DNA from 2 places in the Pseudomonas sp. G3-39 genome. Region 2 is predicted to be linked to the other one. Evidence: predicted binding sites of a transcription regulator. Region 2 holds the regulator's gene; the other holds the start of a gene.

Region 1 (7,765 bases), 1.3 Mb from region 2:
TTACGCACTCGGCGTGGTCACCAACGGCAACGCCGACGTGCGTCGGCTGGGCCTGGCGGATTACTTCAAGTTTGCCTTGTGCGCCGAAGATATCGGTATCGCCAAGCCGGATGTGCGGCTGTTTCACGAGGCGTTGCAGCGTGGTGGCGCCACAGCCGAAACCGCCGTACATATCGGCGATCATCCGGGCGATGACATTGCCGGGGCGCAACAAGCGGGCATGCGTGCCGTCTGGTTCAACCCGACGGGCAAGGTCTGGGAAGCCGAGCGACTGCCGGATGCTGAAATCCGCAGCCTGACCGATTTGCCAGCCGTGCTCGCACGCTGGAATGCCCTCTCCACCTGACGTAACCCCCTGTGGGAGCGGGCTTGCTCGCGAAGAGGCCGTGTCAGTCGACATACAATTTGAATGACACACCGCCTTCGCGAGCAAGCCCGCTCCCACAGGGGGTTGCGTGTATCCATGACCTCTTTGTTTCAGGCATGAAAAAGCCCGCAGCGACGGCGGGCTTTTTCAGCAAGCAGGTAGCACGCCTCAGATAGGGCGGCTGCCGTACTTGTTGTCCGGCTTCTTGGGCGGATCGGCGACCACGTTGGCCTCCACTTCCTGCACCTTGCCGCCGCGCGCAAGGAATTCTTCCATGGCCTTGGCCAGGGCGTCGCGCTCCTTGTTCTTGGCTTCGATGCTCGGCAACTCGTCGACCGACACCGCAGCCTTGGCTTTGCCTTTGGCAGCCGGGGCCGGCGTATCGTCACCGCCATCGTCTTCAGCAACGTCTTCCGCTGCTGCTTCCAGACCGTCCTCGGCCTCGTCTTCGTCGCCTACTTCGAGGTCGTCGTTTTCCAGATCATCGTCGCTCATGTTCTACCTCATGACTTGCGAAAAGCAGATTAGTTATAGACCAGCTTTGGCGACTGTCGAAAGTCGCCGGAAAAAAATCGGTAACCGCGGGTGACCAACGGTTTACGCCCCTTCACCGTGCAGGGTGGCGAGGACTTTACGGGCACCGCCATGATCACGGTGCTCGCCCAGATAAACACCTTGCCAGGTGCCCAGTGCCAGTCGCCCTGCCGAAACCGGCAGACTGATCTGACAGCCAAGTACGCTGGCCTTGAAGTGCGCCGGGAGGTCGTCCAGGCCTTCGTCGTTATGCTCATAGCCGTCTGTTCCTTGTGGGATCAGACGATTGAAAAATCGTTCGAAGTCGCGACGGACCGCCGGATCGGCGTTCTCGTTGATGGTCAACGACGCCGAGGTGTGCTGCAGCCACAAATGCAACAGACCGACCCGGCACGCCTTGAGTTCAGGCAGGCCGGCGAGTAACTCGTCCGTTACCAGATGAAAGCCCCGGGGCCGTGCCCGCAGGGTTATCAGAGTCTGTTGCCACATACAGTTCTCCGCACGTTCGGGGCGCATTCTAGCGCGCTCTGGGAAAAAACAAAGGCCCTAATATTCCTGCAATGATGTAAGCGATTGGCCGCAGAAAAATGCCCGCCGTAAACACGACCAAAGCCGTACGAAAAATCCTTTCAGCCTTCCTTTCAATGACAAATTCCAGACAAAAAAATGCCCGGCGAACCGGGCAAGTTTTTTAATGCGCGAACTTACAGGTTGTAGCCGCGTTCGTTGTGTTGTGCCAGATCGAGACCCACCGACTCTTCTTCCTCGGTCACACGCAGACCCATCACGGCGTCCAGGACCTTGAGGATGATGAAGGTGACGATCGCGGTGTAGATCACCGTGAAGCCGACACCTTTGCACTGAATCCACACTTGAGCGGCGATGTCGGTGACGGTGCCGAAGCCACCCAGCGACGGTGCAGCGAACACACCGGTGAGGATCGCACCGAGGATACCGCCGATACCGTGTACGCCGAACGCGTCCAGAGAGTCGTCATAGCCGAGTTTGCGTTTCAGCGTGGTGGCGCAGAAGAAGCACACCACACCTGCCGCCAGACCGATCACCAGTGCACCCATCGGGCCCACAGTGCCGGCCGCCGGAGTGATTGCCACCAGACCGGCAACCACACCCGAGGCGATGCCCAGTGCGCTTGGCTTGCCGTGAGTGATCCACTCCGCGAACATCCAGCCCAGAGCCGCTGCTGCTGTTGCAATCTGAGTGACCAGCATCGCCATGCCGGCGGTGCCGTTGGCGGCTGCGGCGGAACCGGCGTTGAAGCCGAACCAGCCAACCCACAACATCGCTGCACCCATCAGGGTGTAACCGAGGTTGTGCGGTGCCATCGGGGTGGTCGGGAAACCTTTGCGCTTGCCCAATACCAGGCAGGCAATCAGACCGGCCACACCGGCGTTGATGTGCACCACTGTGCCGCCCGCGAAGTCGAGTACGCCCCAGTCCCACATCAGGCCGCCGTTACCGGACCAGACCATGTGCGCGATCGGTGCATAGACGAGGGTGAACCAGATGCCCATGAAAATCAGCATCGCGGAGAATTTCATCCGCTCGGCGAACGCACCGACAATCAGCGCCGGGGTGATGATCGCGAAGGTCATCTGGAAGGTGATGAACACCGCCTCGGGGAACAGCGCCGCAGGGCCGGTCAGGCTCGAAGGCGTGACACCGGCGAGGAACGCCTTGCCCATGCCGCCGAAGAACGAGTTGAAGTTGACGACGCCCTGCTCCATGCCGGTGGTGTCGAACGCAATGCTGTAGCCATAAATGACCCACAGGATGCTGATCAGACCGGTAATGGCGAAGCACTGCATCATCACGGAAAGAATGTTTTTCGAGCGAACCATGCCGCCGTAAAACAGCGCCAGGCCCGGGATGGTCATGAACAGCACGAGGGCTGTCGAGGTGAGCATCCAGGCAGTGTCGCCGGAATTGAGGACCGGGGCCGCCACTTCGTCTGCCGCCATTGCAAGGCCGGGCATTACGATGGACAACAGGGCTCCTAGCCCTGCGAATTTACGCAGAGTCATATTGTTTTCTCCTGGGGCGTTGGGGTTTGTGGCGGCTTAAATCGCGTCGGTATCGGTTTCGCCGGTACGGATGCGGATCGCCTGTTCCAGATTGACCACGAAGATCTTGCCGTCACCGATCTTGCCGGTGTTGGCCGCTTTGGTTATCGCCTCGATAACCCGATCCAGATCCTTGTCGTCGATGGCCACGTCGATTTTCACCTTGGGCAGAAAATCGACCACATACTCCGCGCCGCGATACAGCTCGGTGTGACCCTTCTGCCGGCCGAAGCCTTTGACTTCAGTAACGGTAATGCCCTGCACGCCGATTTCGGACAGCGACTCGCGCACGTCGTCCAACTTGAACGGCTTGATGATGGCAGTGACTAGCTTCATGAAACTCTCTCCCGAATTGGTGGACTTGCCCCAGGAAAACAAACCCGACTCAAGTCTAAGCGCAGTGCCTGGCTTTGTAACGCATCGTCGGCCTTACCTGCCCGACTGACGCCAGCTAACCGCTGCCGGCGAAACTCCCCGTCCCGCCTGCCGCACTGCATTCGTCACAGCGACTGCATCAGTGCATGGGTCACTACCGACTAAGCAGAAAGCTTGCCATCTCGCCAAATTCCTCTGATTTCAAGCCCTTGGCCGCTGCCACAGGCGCCCGCGCAAAAAAGCCCCGACGGTTACGCACAACAACGGTGCGTTGCCGTCCGTCTGCTTGCGCGAAAAGCGTGCATCCGTGCCTGCGTCAATGACTATAGACACTGCGTGATACACTGCCCGCCACTGTTTACAGGACACATTCCATGCTCGCGCCCAAAGACTTCCTCGACGCCCTGAGCGGCACCGCCTCCCGCCTGTTCAGCGGCGACACCCCGCTGCCGAAAGCCGAAATCGAAAGCCAGTTCAAGATGCTGCTGCAGAGTGCGTTCAGCAAACTCGATTTGGTGAGCCGTGAAGAGTTTGATAGTCAGATGGTCGTACTGGCCCGCACTCGTGCTCGCCTCGAAAGCCTTGAGGCCAAAGTCGCCGAGATGGAAGCCAAGCTGACGCCGCCGGCCGAGTAAGTCTGCAGACCCTGAGCCAAAGTGCCTTGAAGTTTGCGAAAGAAATTAAACCGCTCCTGCCTAGGCAGGAGCGGTTTCCGTCAGATCAATCCTCTACAACGAATTATTCCAACGGTCTCGCAGAAACTCGTACAGGCGAAAAGCCCATAACGCGATTCTGACGAGGCGCCACATATGTTTAAGAAACTTAGACATACTTTGGCCCTCCTTGCGTGGGGCCAAACCTCCGATGCACTTTCCGGCGTACGAACACCTTCGGGACTACACGTGAGTATGTCCGCTAAGGCGGCCGGGTGTGGGTTCCTCAAATACTGTACCGGCACGGGTCTCACACCGTGTCGAGGAACATGAAGTCTTTGCGCTCCCGGCCACACTTCGCGAATACCCCATGAGTGGGCATCGTCATTGCGGACTTTATGACAGCCCTTAGAAAGCGATTTAAACAACTTGTATCAAGTCGTTATGAGGCACTATCAACGGGACCGTTGCCCCCCTTTCAAGCCCATCTGATACTTGCGCCAATGAGCAAACATGCATAACCTGATCGCACGTGAGTGTGTCCGCAAAGGATACGCAGGCCTTGGCCTCACCGAAGCCTGCAAAATGAAAACCGTCTCCTCAAGGCGGTTTTTTTTCGCCTCGAAATTTGTTGACCACTTTCCCGCAACATCCAGTGAAAGTTCGCCCCCGCCTGATCGCCCTTCCCCAACTAACCTTCAAAAACCCGCAGGAAGCGGCTCCCCGATTCAGCTCAAGGAACGACCATGTCCCTCTCCATCGTCCACAGTCGCGCCCAGATTGGCGTGGATGCTCCCGCCGTTACCGTCGAAGTCCATCTGGCCAACGGTCTGCCGTCGCTGACCATGGTTGGCCTGCCCGAAGCGGCGGTGAAGGAGAGCAAGGATCGGGTGCGCAGCGCGATCATCAATTCCGGGCTGCAGTTTCCGGCGCGGCGGATCACCTTGAATCTGGCGCCGGCGGACTTGCCCAAGGATGGCGGGCGCTTTGATCTGGCGATTGCCCTGGGGATTCTGTCGGCGAGTGTGCAGGTGCCGTGTCTGACGCTGGATGATGTGGAATGCCTGGGTGAATTGGCGTTGTCCGGCGCTGTGCGGCCGGTACGCGGGGTGTTGCCGGCGGCGCTCGCGGCGCGCAAGGCCGGGCGGGCACTGGTGGTGCCGCGGGCGAATGCCGAAGAAGCGTGCCTGGCCTCGGGTTTGAAGGTGTTTGCGGTGGATCATCTGCTGGAAGCGGTGGCGCATTTCAACGGGCATACGCCGGTCGAGCCTTATGTCTCGGACGGGCTGATCCATGCGGCGAAACCTTATCCCGACCTCAACGAAGTACAAGGGCAGATGGCCGCGAAACGGGCGCTGCTGATTGCGGCGGCAGGCGCGCACAACCTGTTGTTCAGTGGGCCACCGGGAACCGGCAAGACCTTGTTGGCAAGTCGCTTGCCCGGGCTGCTGCCGCCGCTATCCGAATGCGAGGCGCTAGAAGTGGCAGCGATTCAATCGGTCGCCAGCGGCGTGCCACTGACTCATTGGCCACAGCGGCCGTTTCGCCAGCCGCACCACTCGGCCTCCGGGCCGGCACTGGTCGGTGGCAGCTCGAAACCGCAACCCGGCGAGATCACCCTCGCCCACCATGGCGTACTGTTTCTCGATGAGCTGCCGGAGTTCGATCGTAAGGTACTGGAGGTGCTGCGCGAGCCGCTGGAATCCGGGCATATCGTAATTGCCCGAGCCAAGGATCGCGTACGCTTTCCCGCGCGTTTCCAGTTGGTGGCGGCAATGAATCCGTGTCCCTGTGGATATCTTGGCGAGCCGAGCGGCAAGTGCTCGTGTACACCGGACATGGTGCAGCGCTACCGCAACAAGCTATCGGGGCCGTTGCTGGATCGGATTGATCTGCACCTGACGGTGGCGCGGGAAGCGACGGCGTTGAATCCGGCAGTGAAGCCGGGCGAGGACAGTGCCAGTGCGGCAGCGGTGGTGGCCGAGGCACGCGAACGACAGCAAAAGCGTCAGCGTTGTGCCAATGCGTTTCTCGATCTGCCAGGCCTGAAGCGGCACTGCAAGCTATCCACAGCCGATGAGAAATGGCTGGAATCAGCCTGTGAGCGGCTGACCTTGTCGCTGCGCTCAGCCCATCGTTTGCTCAAAGTCGCCAGAACCCTGGCAGACCTTGAGCAAGTCGATGCAATCAAGCGCGAACATCTGGCCGAGGCGCTGCAGTACCGTCCGGCGACGCCTTAATGCTCAGTCAGATCAACCAGCGGCGTCTGCCGCACTTCGGTTTCACGCCCGGCCTGGATTTCGCTCACGTGCTTCAACGCATTATCCACAGCGCCTTTGTCTGCCAGCAGGCTGTAGCTGATCTGAAACTGTTGGCTGGCCTTTGGCGCAATGGTCGGCACCAGGTTCAGCGGACGCTGATAGCGGCGGTTGTAGGAAAAGCTGGTGCCTGGCTCAAGGCCCGTGACATAGCCCTGCCCTTGGGTGTCGGTATTTTTCCACAGGGAAAACACTGGCAGCTGTTGTGTATTGAAGCCAACAGAGACACCGAGGCTGCCAGCCTTGTTGTGCAAAACAGTCAGGGTTTCGCCTTTGGCGTCGGCGTAGGGCACGACGTTATAGACGGTTTCGTCGTAGTCCTTGGTTGGACCGCGATAAATCTGCCAGTCCGCCAACTCGGCTTTGGCCTTGTCGTTGAATGGCGAGACCTGTTTCACCGGCGCCGCGAACCGTGCACCCTGCTCGAGGAACGGCGTGCTGAAGTTACTGTGATACAGCGCCTGGTATTCCTTCGGATAATCACCGTTGTTGGTCAGCGTATCGTTGAGGGCAAAGCGCACGCTGCCCGGCTCGGTGACCAGCTCAGTGACGACCGAGAAGTCGACTTTCTTGAACGCCTGTTCCTTCAGTTCACCGCGCAGACTGATGGCGTAGGGTGGTTTTTCATCGATGTGCAGCGTGACAGTGCTGGCCGGAATGTTCGCGGCGCGGCCGTGCAGGGTCAGCAACTCGCCATTGTCCATACCGGGATGGCCGACCCATTCGTAACCGCAGCGGGTCACCAACTCATTGAAGCCTTCCAGCCAGCCCAGACCACCGCGTCCATTGAGTTCGATGAAGGCCGGGTTGACCACTTCCTTGACCGGCGAATCCCAACCCATGCGCACGTTACCAACCGACGCCTGCAAGACATTCATGCCGCGGGTCGGCACCACCGAGAGTTTCATCGTGCCGTTATCGATATCGACGATGCTGACACCTTCCTGTCGTCCGCCGTGCAAGGTTCGCAGACTCACGGAGAAAGGCTTGGCGGTTTTCAACCCGAGCTGCTCACTGGTAATGCTCCAGTTTTGCGCGGGCTTGTTGGTATCGAGGAGTACGTAATCCCAGGCCATGGCGTGGGAAGCAGCAGAGAGTGCGCCGAATGCAACGGCGAGTTTGAACGGGGTCATGGCAGCAGCCTTTATTGGAGTTGTGCCATTTTTATAGCGCTGCGGAAACGTTTCAGCAAGAAAAGATGAGAGACATATAGGATGATTTGCCATGGATCGGCGGCGTTGCATTCGCGAGCAGGCTCGCTCCCACAGAGTATTCGGGTGCTCAAACGATTTATGAGCTACCCCGGAAACTGTGGGAGCGAGCCTGCTCGCGAAAGCGATATCAAGGCTGTATTAACGGAAGCGATCAACCTCGGAACGCAAATCCGCCGCCAGCTTTTCAAGCTCTTTGGCGGTGACCGCGAGGTTCGACACCACC
Region 2 (7,765 bases):
CTGGTACTGGCGGGGGCAGGAATGTCGCGGGTCAAGGCATTCTTGATCGGCGCGGCGTCAGGACTGGTCGAACCGGTGTTTGCGCTGCTCTGTGCGTGGCTGGTCAGTCTTGCGGAGCTGTTATTGCCGTTGGGGCTGGCGCTGGCGGCGGGGGCGATGTTGCTGGTGGTGACGCACGAAGTCATTCCGGAATCGCGCCGCAATGGTCATGACAAGCTGGCCAGTCTTGGCTTGCTGATCGGGTTTTGTCTGATGATGGTGATGGATACGGCGTTGGGTTGAATATCAAAAGATCGCAGCCTGCGGCAGCTGTTGCCAAGGCTGCGATCTTCGGTGCTGGGCTGTCAGCCCCCTTCATCGAAGTAGTTGTTGATCAGCTCCACCAAAGCAACCATGGCCTCCTCAGCCTGTTCGCCTTCGGTGCTCAAATGGATCTTGGTGCCCTTGCCGGCCGCGAGCATCATCATCGCCATGATGCTTTTGCCGTCTACTGCTGTCTCGGGTGTGCGACCGACTCTTATCGTGGTCTCCGGAAACTTGCCGGCCACGCCGACGAATTTGGCCGATGCCCGGGCATGCAGACCCAATTTGTTGATGATTTCGATTTCACGAGCAGGCATCGCGGTGTGAATCCTTTAAGTGAGGTCGCGGTGGCGAACCTGGACGTTCTTCAGGGTTTTCTGCAGGGCCTGACCCAGGCGTTCGGTCAGGTAAACGGAGCGGTGATGCCCGCCGGTGCAGCCAATGGCAATGGTGACGTAGGCGCGGTTGCTCGCGGCAAAACGTGGCAGCCATTTGTACAGGTAGCCGTAGATGTCCTGGAACATCTCCTCAACCTCCGGTTGTGCAGCCAGGTACTCGGCGACCGGTGCGTCGAGACCCGATTGTGCACGCAGTTCCGGTTTCCAGTAAGGATTGGGCAGGCAGCGCACATCGAACACCAGATCCGCGTCCACCGGCATGCCGCGCTTGAAGCCGAACGACTCGACCAGAAACGCCGTACCCGGCTCCGGCTGGTTCAGCAGGCGCAGTTTGATGGTGTCACGCAACTGGTACAGATTCAGATTGGTGGTGTTGACCTTGAGGTCGGCCAGGTCGGCGATCGGGCCGAGCAGGGCGGTTTCATCTTCGATCGCTTCGGCCAGCGAGCGGTTGGCAGTGCTCAATGGATGGCGCCGGCGGGTTTCCGAGAAGCGCTTGAGCAGGGTTTCTTCGTCGGCATCCAGATACAGCACATCGCACTGGATGTGCCGGGCACGGACTTCTTCAAGCAGTTCGGGGAAACGCGACAGGTGGCTCGGCAGATTGCGTGCATCGATCGACACGGCCACCAGCGGCTGGGCCAGTTCGGTGTGAATCAGGGCGCGTTCGGCGAGTTCCGGCAGCAGACCGGCCGGCAGGTTGTCGATGCAGTAGTAGCCGTTGTCCTCAAGGACATTCAGGGCGGTACTTTTACCCGAGCCGGAGCGGCCGCTGACGATGATCAAACGCATGATTAATGACCGTTCTGCTCGCTCAGGACGACCTGATACAAGGCTTCGTTGCTCGGTGCGCTGCGCAGTTTTTCGCGCACTTCCTTGCGATCGAGCATGCTGGCGATCTGGCGCAGTAATTCCAGGTGGGCATCGGTGGCCGCTTCCGGGACCAGCAGTACAAACAGCAGGTCGACCGGTGCGCCGTCGATGGCATCGAAATCGATGGGGGCATCAAGGTGCATCAACGCGCTGATAGGCGCTTCGCAGCCTTTGAGGCGACAGTGGGGAATGGCGATGCCGTTGCCGAAACCGGTGGATCCGAGTTTCTCACGGGCTACCAGGCTCTCGAAAACATCCTGCATGGCCAGATCCGGCACTTCTTTATGGATGAGGTTGGCAATCTGTTCGAGGGCTTTCTTTTTACTGCCGCCCGGCACGTTCACCAGGGAACGGCCGGGGGTCAGGATACTTTCAAGTCGGATCATGGGTTGGGAGTGTTAACGACCTGTCGCGCCCTGAAGGAGGCTCTGGGTCTTTTCCTTATGCTTTTTGAGTTGGCGATCCAGCTTGTCGGTCAGTGAGTCGATCGCAGCGTACATGTCGGTATCTTCTGCGTTGGCGACCACTTCGCTGCCGGGTATATGCAAGGTGGCTTCGATTTTCTGCTTGAGCTTTTCGACGCACATCGTGACTTGCACGTTGGTGATCTTGTCGAAATGGCGCTCCAATCGTTCGAGTTTCTCGTTGATGTAGGTGCGCAGAGGTTCGGTCACTTCCAGTTGGTGTCCACTGATGTTGACTTGCATACAGCTTCTCCTTCGTTGCCAGTGCATAAAGCGGCAGGCCGAAAAGCCTGCCACTGGAACGCTGTAACGTGGCTTACATCAACCGCTTGCGTTCGCTCGAAGGCGCGATCCCGAGGGATTCGCGGTACTTGGCGACGGTGCGGCGAGCCACCTGAATGCCTTGTGCCTCCAGTAAACCAGCGATCTTGCTGTCACTCAACGGCTTTTTCTGATTTTCCGCCGCAACCAGTTTTTTGATGATCGCGCGGATCGCTGTCGACGAGCATTCACCGCCTTCGGAGGTGCTGACGTGGCTGGAGAAAAAGTATTTCAGTTCATAAATACCGCGCGGGGTATGCATGAATTTCTGCGTGGTGACCCGGGAAATCGTCGATTCGTGCATGCCGACCGCCTCGGCGATGTCATGCAGGACCAACGGCTTCATGGCTTCATCGCCATACTCCAGGAAGCCGCGCTGATGCTCGACGATCTGGGTGGCCACCTTCATCAGGGTTTCGTTGCGGCTTTGCAGGCTCTTGATGAACCAGCGTGCCTCTTGCAACTGGTTGCGCATGAAGGTGTTGTCGGCGCTGGTGTCGGCGCGACGGACGAAACCGGCGTACTGCGCGTTGACCCGCAGACGGGGCACTGACTCCTGATTCAGCTCGACCAGCCAGCGTTCGTTATCCTTGCGCACAATGACGTCGGGCACCACGTACTCGGCTTCGGTCGATTCGATCTGCGAGCCCGGACGCGGATTGAGGCTTTGCACCAGTTCGATGACCTGACGCAACTCGTCTTCCTTGAGCTTCATACGCCGCATCAACTGACTGTAGTCGCGACTGCCGAGCAGATCGATGTAATCGCTGACCAGACGTTTGGCTTCGTTGAGCCACGGGGTCTTGGCCGGGAGCTGACGCAGTTGCAGCAGCAGGCATTCGCCGAGGTTGCGCGCCCCGATACCGGCCGGTTCGAACTGCTGAATGCGGTGCAGAACGGCTTCGATCTCGTCCAGCTCGATGTCGAGCTCCGGATCAAAGGCGTCGAGAATTTCTTCGAGGGTTTCGTCCAGGTAGCCCTGATTGTTGATGCAATCGATCAGGGTCACGGCGATCAGGCGGTCGGTGTCGGACATCGGCGCCAGGTTCAATTGCCACAGCAGATGGCTTTGCAGGCTTTCGCCGGCGGACGTGCGGGTGGTGAAGTCCCACTCGTCGTCATCGCTGCTGGGCAGGCTGCTGGCGCTGGTCTGGTAGACGTCTTCCCAGGCGGTATCAACGGGCAGTTCGTTAGGAATGCGCTCGTTCCATTCGCCATCTTCCAGATTGTCCACCGTCGGGGCGGCTTCCTGATAGGACGGTTCCTGAATGTCGGTGTTGGGTTTTTGTTCGGCGTTGTCGGCCAAAGGATCGGTATTGTCGAAGTCGTCGCCTTCTTCCTGGCGTTCGAGCATCGGATTGGATTCCAGGGCCTCCTGGATTTCCTGTTGCAGGTCCAGGGTCGACAATTGGAGCAGGCGGATGGCCTGTTGCAGCTGCGGTGTCATCGTCAGCTGCTGGCCCATTCTCAAGACTAGCGATGGTTTCATGGCAGGGGCTTAACACCTTATTCGCCGGCGCGCATGCGCCATCCACTACAGGGCGCCGGAGCGCCAAACTTAAGCAAATTATATGCCTGAAACTGTCGTGTTTGCCTAGAGCGCTGTAACAATAAAAGCGTATAAAACTTTGTTGACGCATCGCGTCGGAGCACGGTGAACATCTTTGAGGCGTCGTGTCTGCCTAGAGCGCTGTAACAATAAAAGCGTATAAAAGCCTGCTTCATCGATACAGCACCCGGAGGCTGGCCAAGTGCCTTGGTGCTTACAGGCGGAACTCGTGGCCCAGATACACTTCCTTCACCAGATCGTTGGCAAGGATGGTCGCCGCATCGCCTTCCGCGATCAGTTGACCGTCGTTGACGATGTAGGCGGTTTCGCAGATATCCAGGGTCTCACGCACGTTGTGGTCGGTGATAAGAACACCGATGCCCTTGGCCTTGAGGTGATGGATGATCTGCTTGATGTCGCCGACCGAGATCGGGTCGACACCGGCGAACGGTTCGTCGAGCAGGATGAATTTCGGTGCGGTCGCCAGGGCGCGGGCGATTTCCACCCGGCGGCGTTCACCACCGGACAGGCTCATGCCGAGGTTGTCGCGGATGTGGCTGATGTGGAATTCCTGCAGCAGGCTTTCCAGTTCCTTGCGACGACCGGCCTTGTCGAGTTCCGTGCGGGTTTCGAGGATGGCCATGATGTTATCGGCCACCGACAGTTTGCGGAAGATCGACGCTTCTTGCGGCAGATAGCCGATACCGGCCTTGGCACGGCCGTGCATCGGCTGATGGCTGACGTCCAGATCATCGATCAGTACGCGACCCTGATCGGCCTGCACCAGACCGACGATCATGTAGAAGCAGGTGGTCTTGCCGGCGCCGTTCGGGCCGAGCAGGCCAACGATCTGGCCGCTGTCGATCGACAGGCTGACGTCGCGCACAACCTGGCGGCTTTTATAGGCCTTGGCCAGGTGTTGAGCTTTCAGAGTTGCCATTACTGGGTTTTCTCGTCGGTTTTCTTCTTCGGCTGGATCACCATGTCGATACGCGGACGCGCTTCGGTGACTTTGCTGCCGGTAGCGCGACCGGCACTGGCCAGTTTCTTCACCGTGTCATAGACGATTTTCTCGCCCTGAGTGGTGTTGTTGTCCTTGTCGACAACCTTGGCCTTGTCGATCAGCACGACGCGGTTTTGCGCGGCGTGGTACTGAATCGTCACGCCCCAGCCCTGAACAGGCTTGGCGTCACCCTGGGTTTGCAACTGCTCGAAGTAGGCAAGGTTGCCCACCGAGGTCACCACGTCGATATCGCCGTTCGGAGTACGGGTGATGGTCACCGTATTGCCCTTAACGATCATCGAGCCCTGGGTGATGATCACATCACCTTTATAGGTGGCGATGCCGTTCTTGTCGTCCAGCTGGGCGTCGTCGGCCTGAATGCGGATAGGTTGCTGCTGATCGTTCGGCAGAGCCCAGGCGCTCACGCTTCCCAGTGCTGCGCCCAGACTGAGCAAAATAGGGAGGGTTTTAACGAGCCTCATACTGTCCTCTTACGTTCGATTGCAGGTGTATCCTGCTTTCCTTCAAATACGCCTTCATTCCCACGCCAGTCGATACACCGCCAGCGCCGTCGATTCTAACGGGTTGCTCGGTCTGCGCATATTGCTGCTGAGGGAACACCGTCATGCGTGTGCTGGTGATCAGGGTGTCGCGTTTCTTTTCATCGGTGCGCTTGATGCGTACCGAGTCGATCAATTCTACCTGCGTTCCGTCCGGATTCACTTCGCCTCGCTCGCTGGTCACGTGCCACGGAAACTCGGTGCCGCGATACATGTTGAGGTCGGGTTTGGTAACCAGAGTCACATCCGTCGCTTTCAGGTGTTCGGCCTTGTCCGACGTCATTTCGTACTGCACTTTGCCGTCCGGCAGATATTGCAGGGTATGCGTATTGGTGGCGTACCAGTCGATGGCAGTGTCTTCGACCTTGGCCACAGGCATGTCGAGGAAACGTTCCGGACTGATGTTCCAGTAGCCGACCGCCGCAAACATCGCAGCGATGCAGCCGAACAGCAGGAAGTTGCGAAATTTTTTGCTAAACATGATTTGGCTCACAGGTACGCGGCGTTGGCCGCATCGAGGCGGCCCTGGGCGCGCAGGATCAATTCGCAGAATTCGCGGGCGGCACCTTCGCCACCGCGGGCCCGAGTGACGCCATGGGCGTGTTCGCGCACGAAGTCGGCAGCATTGGCAACGGCCATGCCCAGGCCTACGCGGCGGATCACCGGAAGGTCAGGCAGGTCGTCACCCAGGTAGGCGACCTGTTTATAGCTTAGGCCCAGTTGCGCCAGCAGGCCGTCCAGAACCACCAATTTGTCTTCGCGGCCCTGAAACAGGTGCGGGATGCCGAGGTTCTTCGCCCGGCGTTCAACCACCGGGGTCTTGCGGCCACTGATGATGGCGGTCTCGACACCGGCATTCATCAGCATCTTGATGCCCTGGCCGTCGAGGGTGTTGAAGGTCTTGAATTCGCTGCCGTCTTCGAGGAAGTACAGGCGCCCGTCGGTGAGGACGCCGTCGACGTCGAACACCGCCAGTTTGATCGCTTTGCCGCGTTGCAGCAGATCGGTGGTCATTACATCACTCCTGCACGCAGCAGATCGGAGAGGTTGAAGGCGCCGATCGGGCGATCTTCTTCGTCCACGACAACCAGTGCGTTGATTCGGTGGTCTTCCATGATTTTCAGGGCTTCGGCGGCGAGCATCTCGGGCCGTGCGGTCTTGCCGTGTGCGGTCATGACCTGGTCGATGGTGGCGCTGCGGATGTCGATGCTGCGGTCCAGCGTGCGGCGCAAATCGCCGTCGGTGAAGATTCCGGCCAGTTTGCCATCGGCTTCAACGATCGCGGTCATGCCCAGACCCTTGCGGGTCATTTCCATGAGCGCGTCCTTGAGCAGGGTGCCGCGCTGCACTTGCGGCAGCTCTTGCCCGGCATGCATGACGTTTTCCACTTTCAGCAGCAGGCGTCGACCCAGAGCGCCGCCCGGGTGTGAAAAGGCAAAATCTTCGGCGGTGAAACCACGCGCTTCCAGCAGCGCCACGGCCAGGGCATCGCCCATGACCAGCGCGGCGGTGGTCGAGGAAGTCGGTGCCAGGTTCAGCGGGCAGGCTTCGTGTTCGACATGAACGTTGAGATTGACTTCGGCAGCTTTGGCCAGCGGCGACTGCGGATTGCCTGTGAGGCTGATCAGCTGGATGCCGAGGCGCTTGATCAATGGCAGCAGGGTGACGATTTCGTTGGTCGAGCCGGAGTTGGAGAGGGCGAGGATCACGTCGTCGCGGGTGATCATGCCCATGTCGCCATGGCTGGCTTCGGCCGGGTGGACGAAAAATGCCGGGGTGCCGGTGCTGGCCAGGGTCGCGGCAATCTTGTTGCCGACGTGCCCGGATTTGCCCATGCCGACCACGACCACACGGCCTTTGCTGGCCAGAATCATCTCGCAAGCGCGTACGAAATCGGCGTCGATATGGGGCAACAAGCCTTGTACGGCTTCCACTTCGAGGCGGATGGTGCGTTGTGCCGATTGAATCAGGTCGCTGGATTGGCTCATGTCAGAAATCGTATAGCCCGATGAAAAGGCGGCGATTATAGCGGTTATGTTGAAAAGCCTCACGCAAGTTCGTCGTGCTTTGTCATTCCGCGTCAGCAAAACCCCGAAAAAGTGCCATCAGGCCTGTCATATCGTTGAACGCGGAGGGGCGGGGCCTTGGGCGCTTGGCGTTTGCAGTGATATAGTTCGCCGCCAGTTCGGCCTGCCCGGGAGGTATGTGCTTTCTGCGGAAAGCCAGGCGTCCGAGTGAGAGGCTGCATCGCAAGGAGTTTAGATGAGTGCCGATAACGCCTACGCGGTCGAGCT

The links. The regulator sigma-54, encoded in region 2, starts transcription at its own class of promoters, with help from an activator protein. The targets are predictions, from matches to a motif close to ANTGGCATNNANNTTGCTNT.
Region 1: glnK (P-II family nitrogen regulator) is a predicted target of sigma-54. The motif match lies at 3,520-3,539, and genes of this name have one in related genera.

The regions. Positions count from the first base shown of each region.
Region 1 covers NZ_CP186497.1:5,752,301-5,760,065, forward strand. The annotation lists gene ACOYXG_RS26045 (HAD family hydrolase) at 1-346, shown strand, start outside; gene sutA (transcriptional regulator SutA) at 536-862, opposite strand; gene ACOYXG_RS26055 (secondary thiamine-phosphate synthase enzyme YjbQ) at 965-1,390, opposite strand; gene ACOYXG_RS26060 (ammonium transporter) at 1,606-2,943, opposite strand; gene glnK (P-II family nitrogen regulator) at 2,980-3,318, opposite strand; gene ACOYXG_RS26070 (accessory factor UbiK family protein) at 3,732-3,992, shown strand; gene ACOYXG_RS26075 (YifB family Mg chelatase-like AAA ATPase) at 4,757-6,250, shown strand; gene ACOYXG_RS26080 (aldose 1-epimerase family protein) at 6,247-7,461, opposite strand; gene ACOYXG_RS26085 (methyl-accepting chemotaxis protein) at 7,681-7,765, opposite strand, start outside.
Region 2 covers NZ_CP186497.1:892,789-900,553, forward strand. The annotation lists gene ACOYXG_RS03890 (ZIP family metal transporter) at 1-282, shown strand, start outside; gene ACOYXG_RS03895 (HPr family phosphocarrier protein) at 345-620, opposite strand; gene rapZ (RNase adapter RapZ) at 636-1,493, opposite strand; gene ptsN (PTS IIA-like nitrogen regulatory protein PtsN) at 1,496-1,960, opposite strand; gene hpf (ribosome hibernation-promoting factor, HPF/YfiA family) at 1,973-2,281, opposite strand; gene ACOYXG_RS03915 (RNA polymerase factor sigma-54) at 2,355-3,848, opposite strand; gene lptB (LPS export ABC transporter ATP-binding protein) at 4,123-4,848, opposite strand; gene lptA (lipopolysaccharide transport periplasmic protein LptA) at 4,848-5,393, opposite strand; gene lptC (LPS export ABC transporter periplasmic protein LptC) at 5,380-5,952, opposite strand; gene ACOYXG_RS03935 (KdsC family phosphatase) at 5,961-6,485, opposite strand; gene ACOYXG_RS03940 (KpsF/GutQ family sugar-phosphate isomerase) at 6,485-7,459, opposite strand; gene ACOYXG_RS03945 (ATP-binding cassette domain-containing protein) at 7,734-7,765, shown strand, end outside.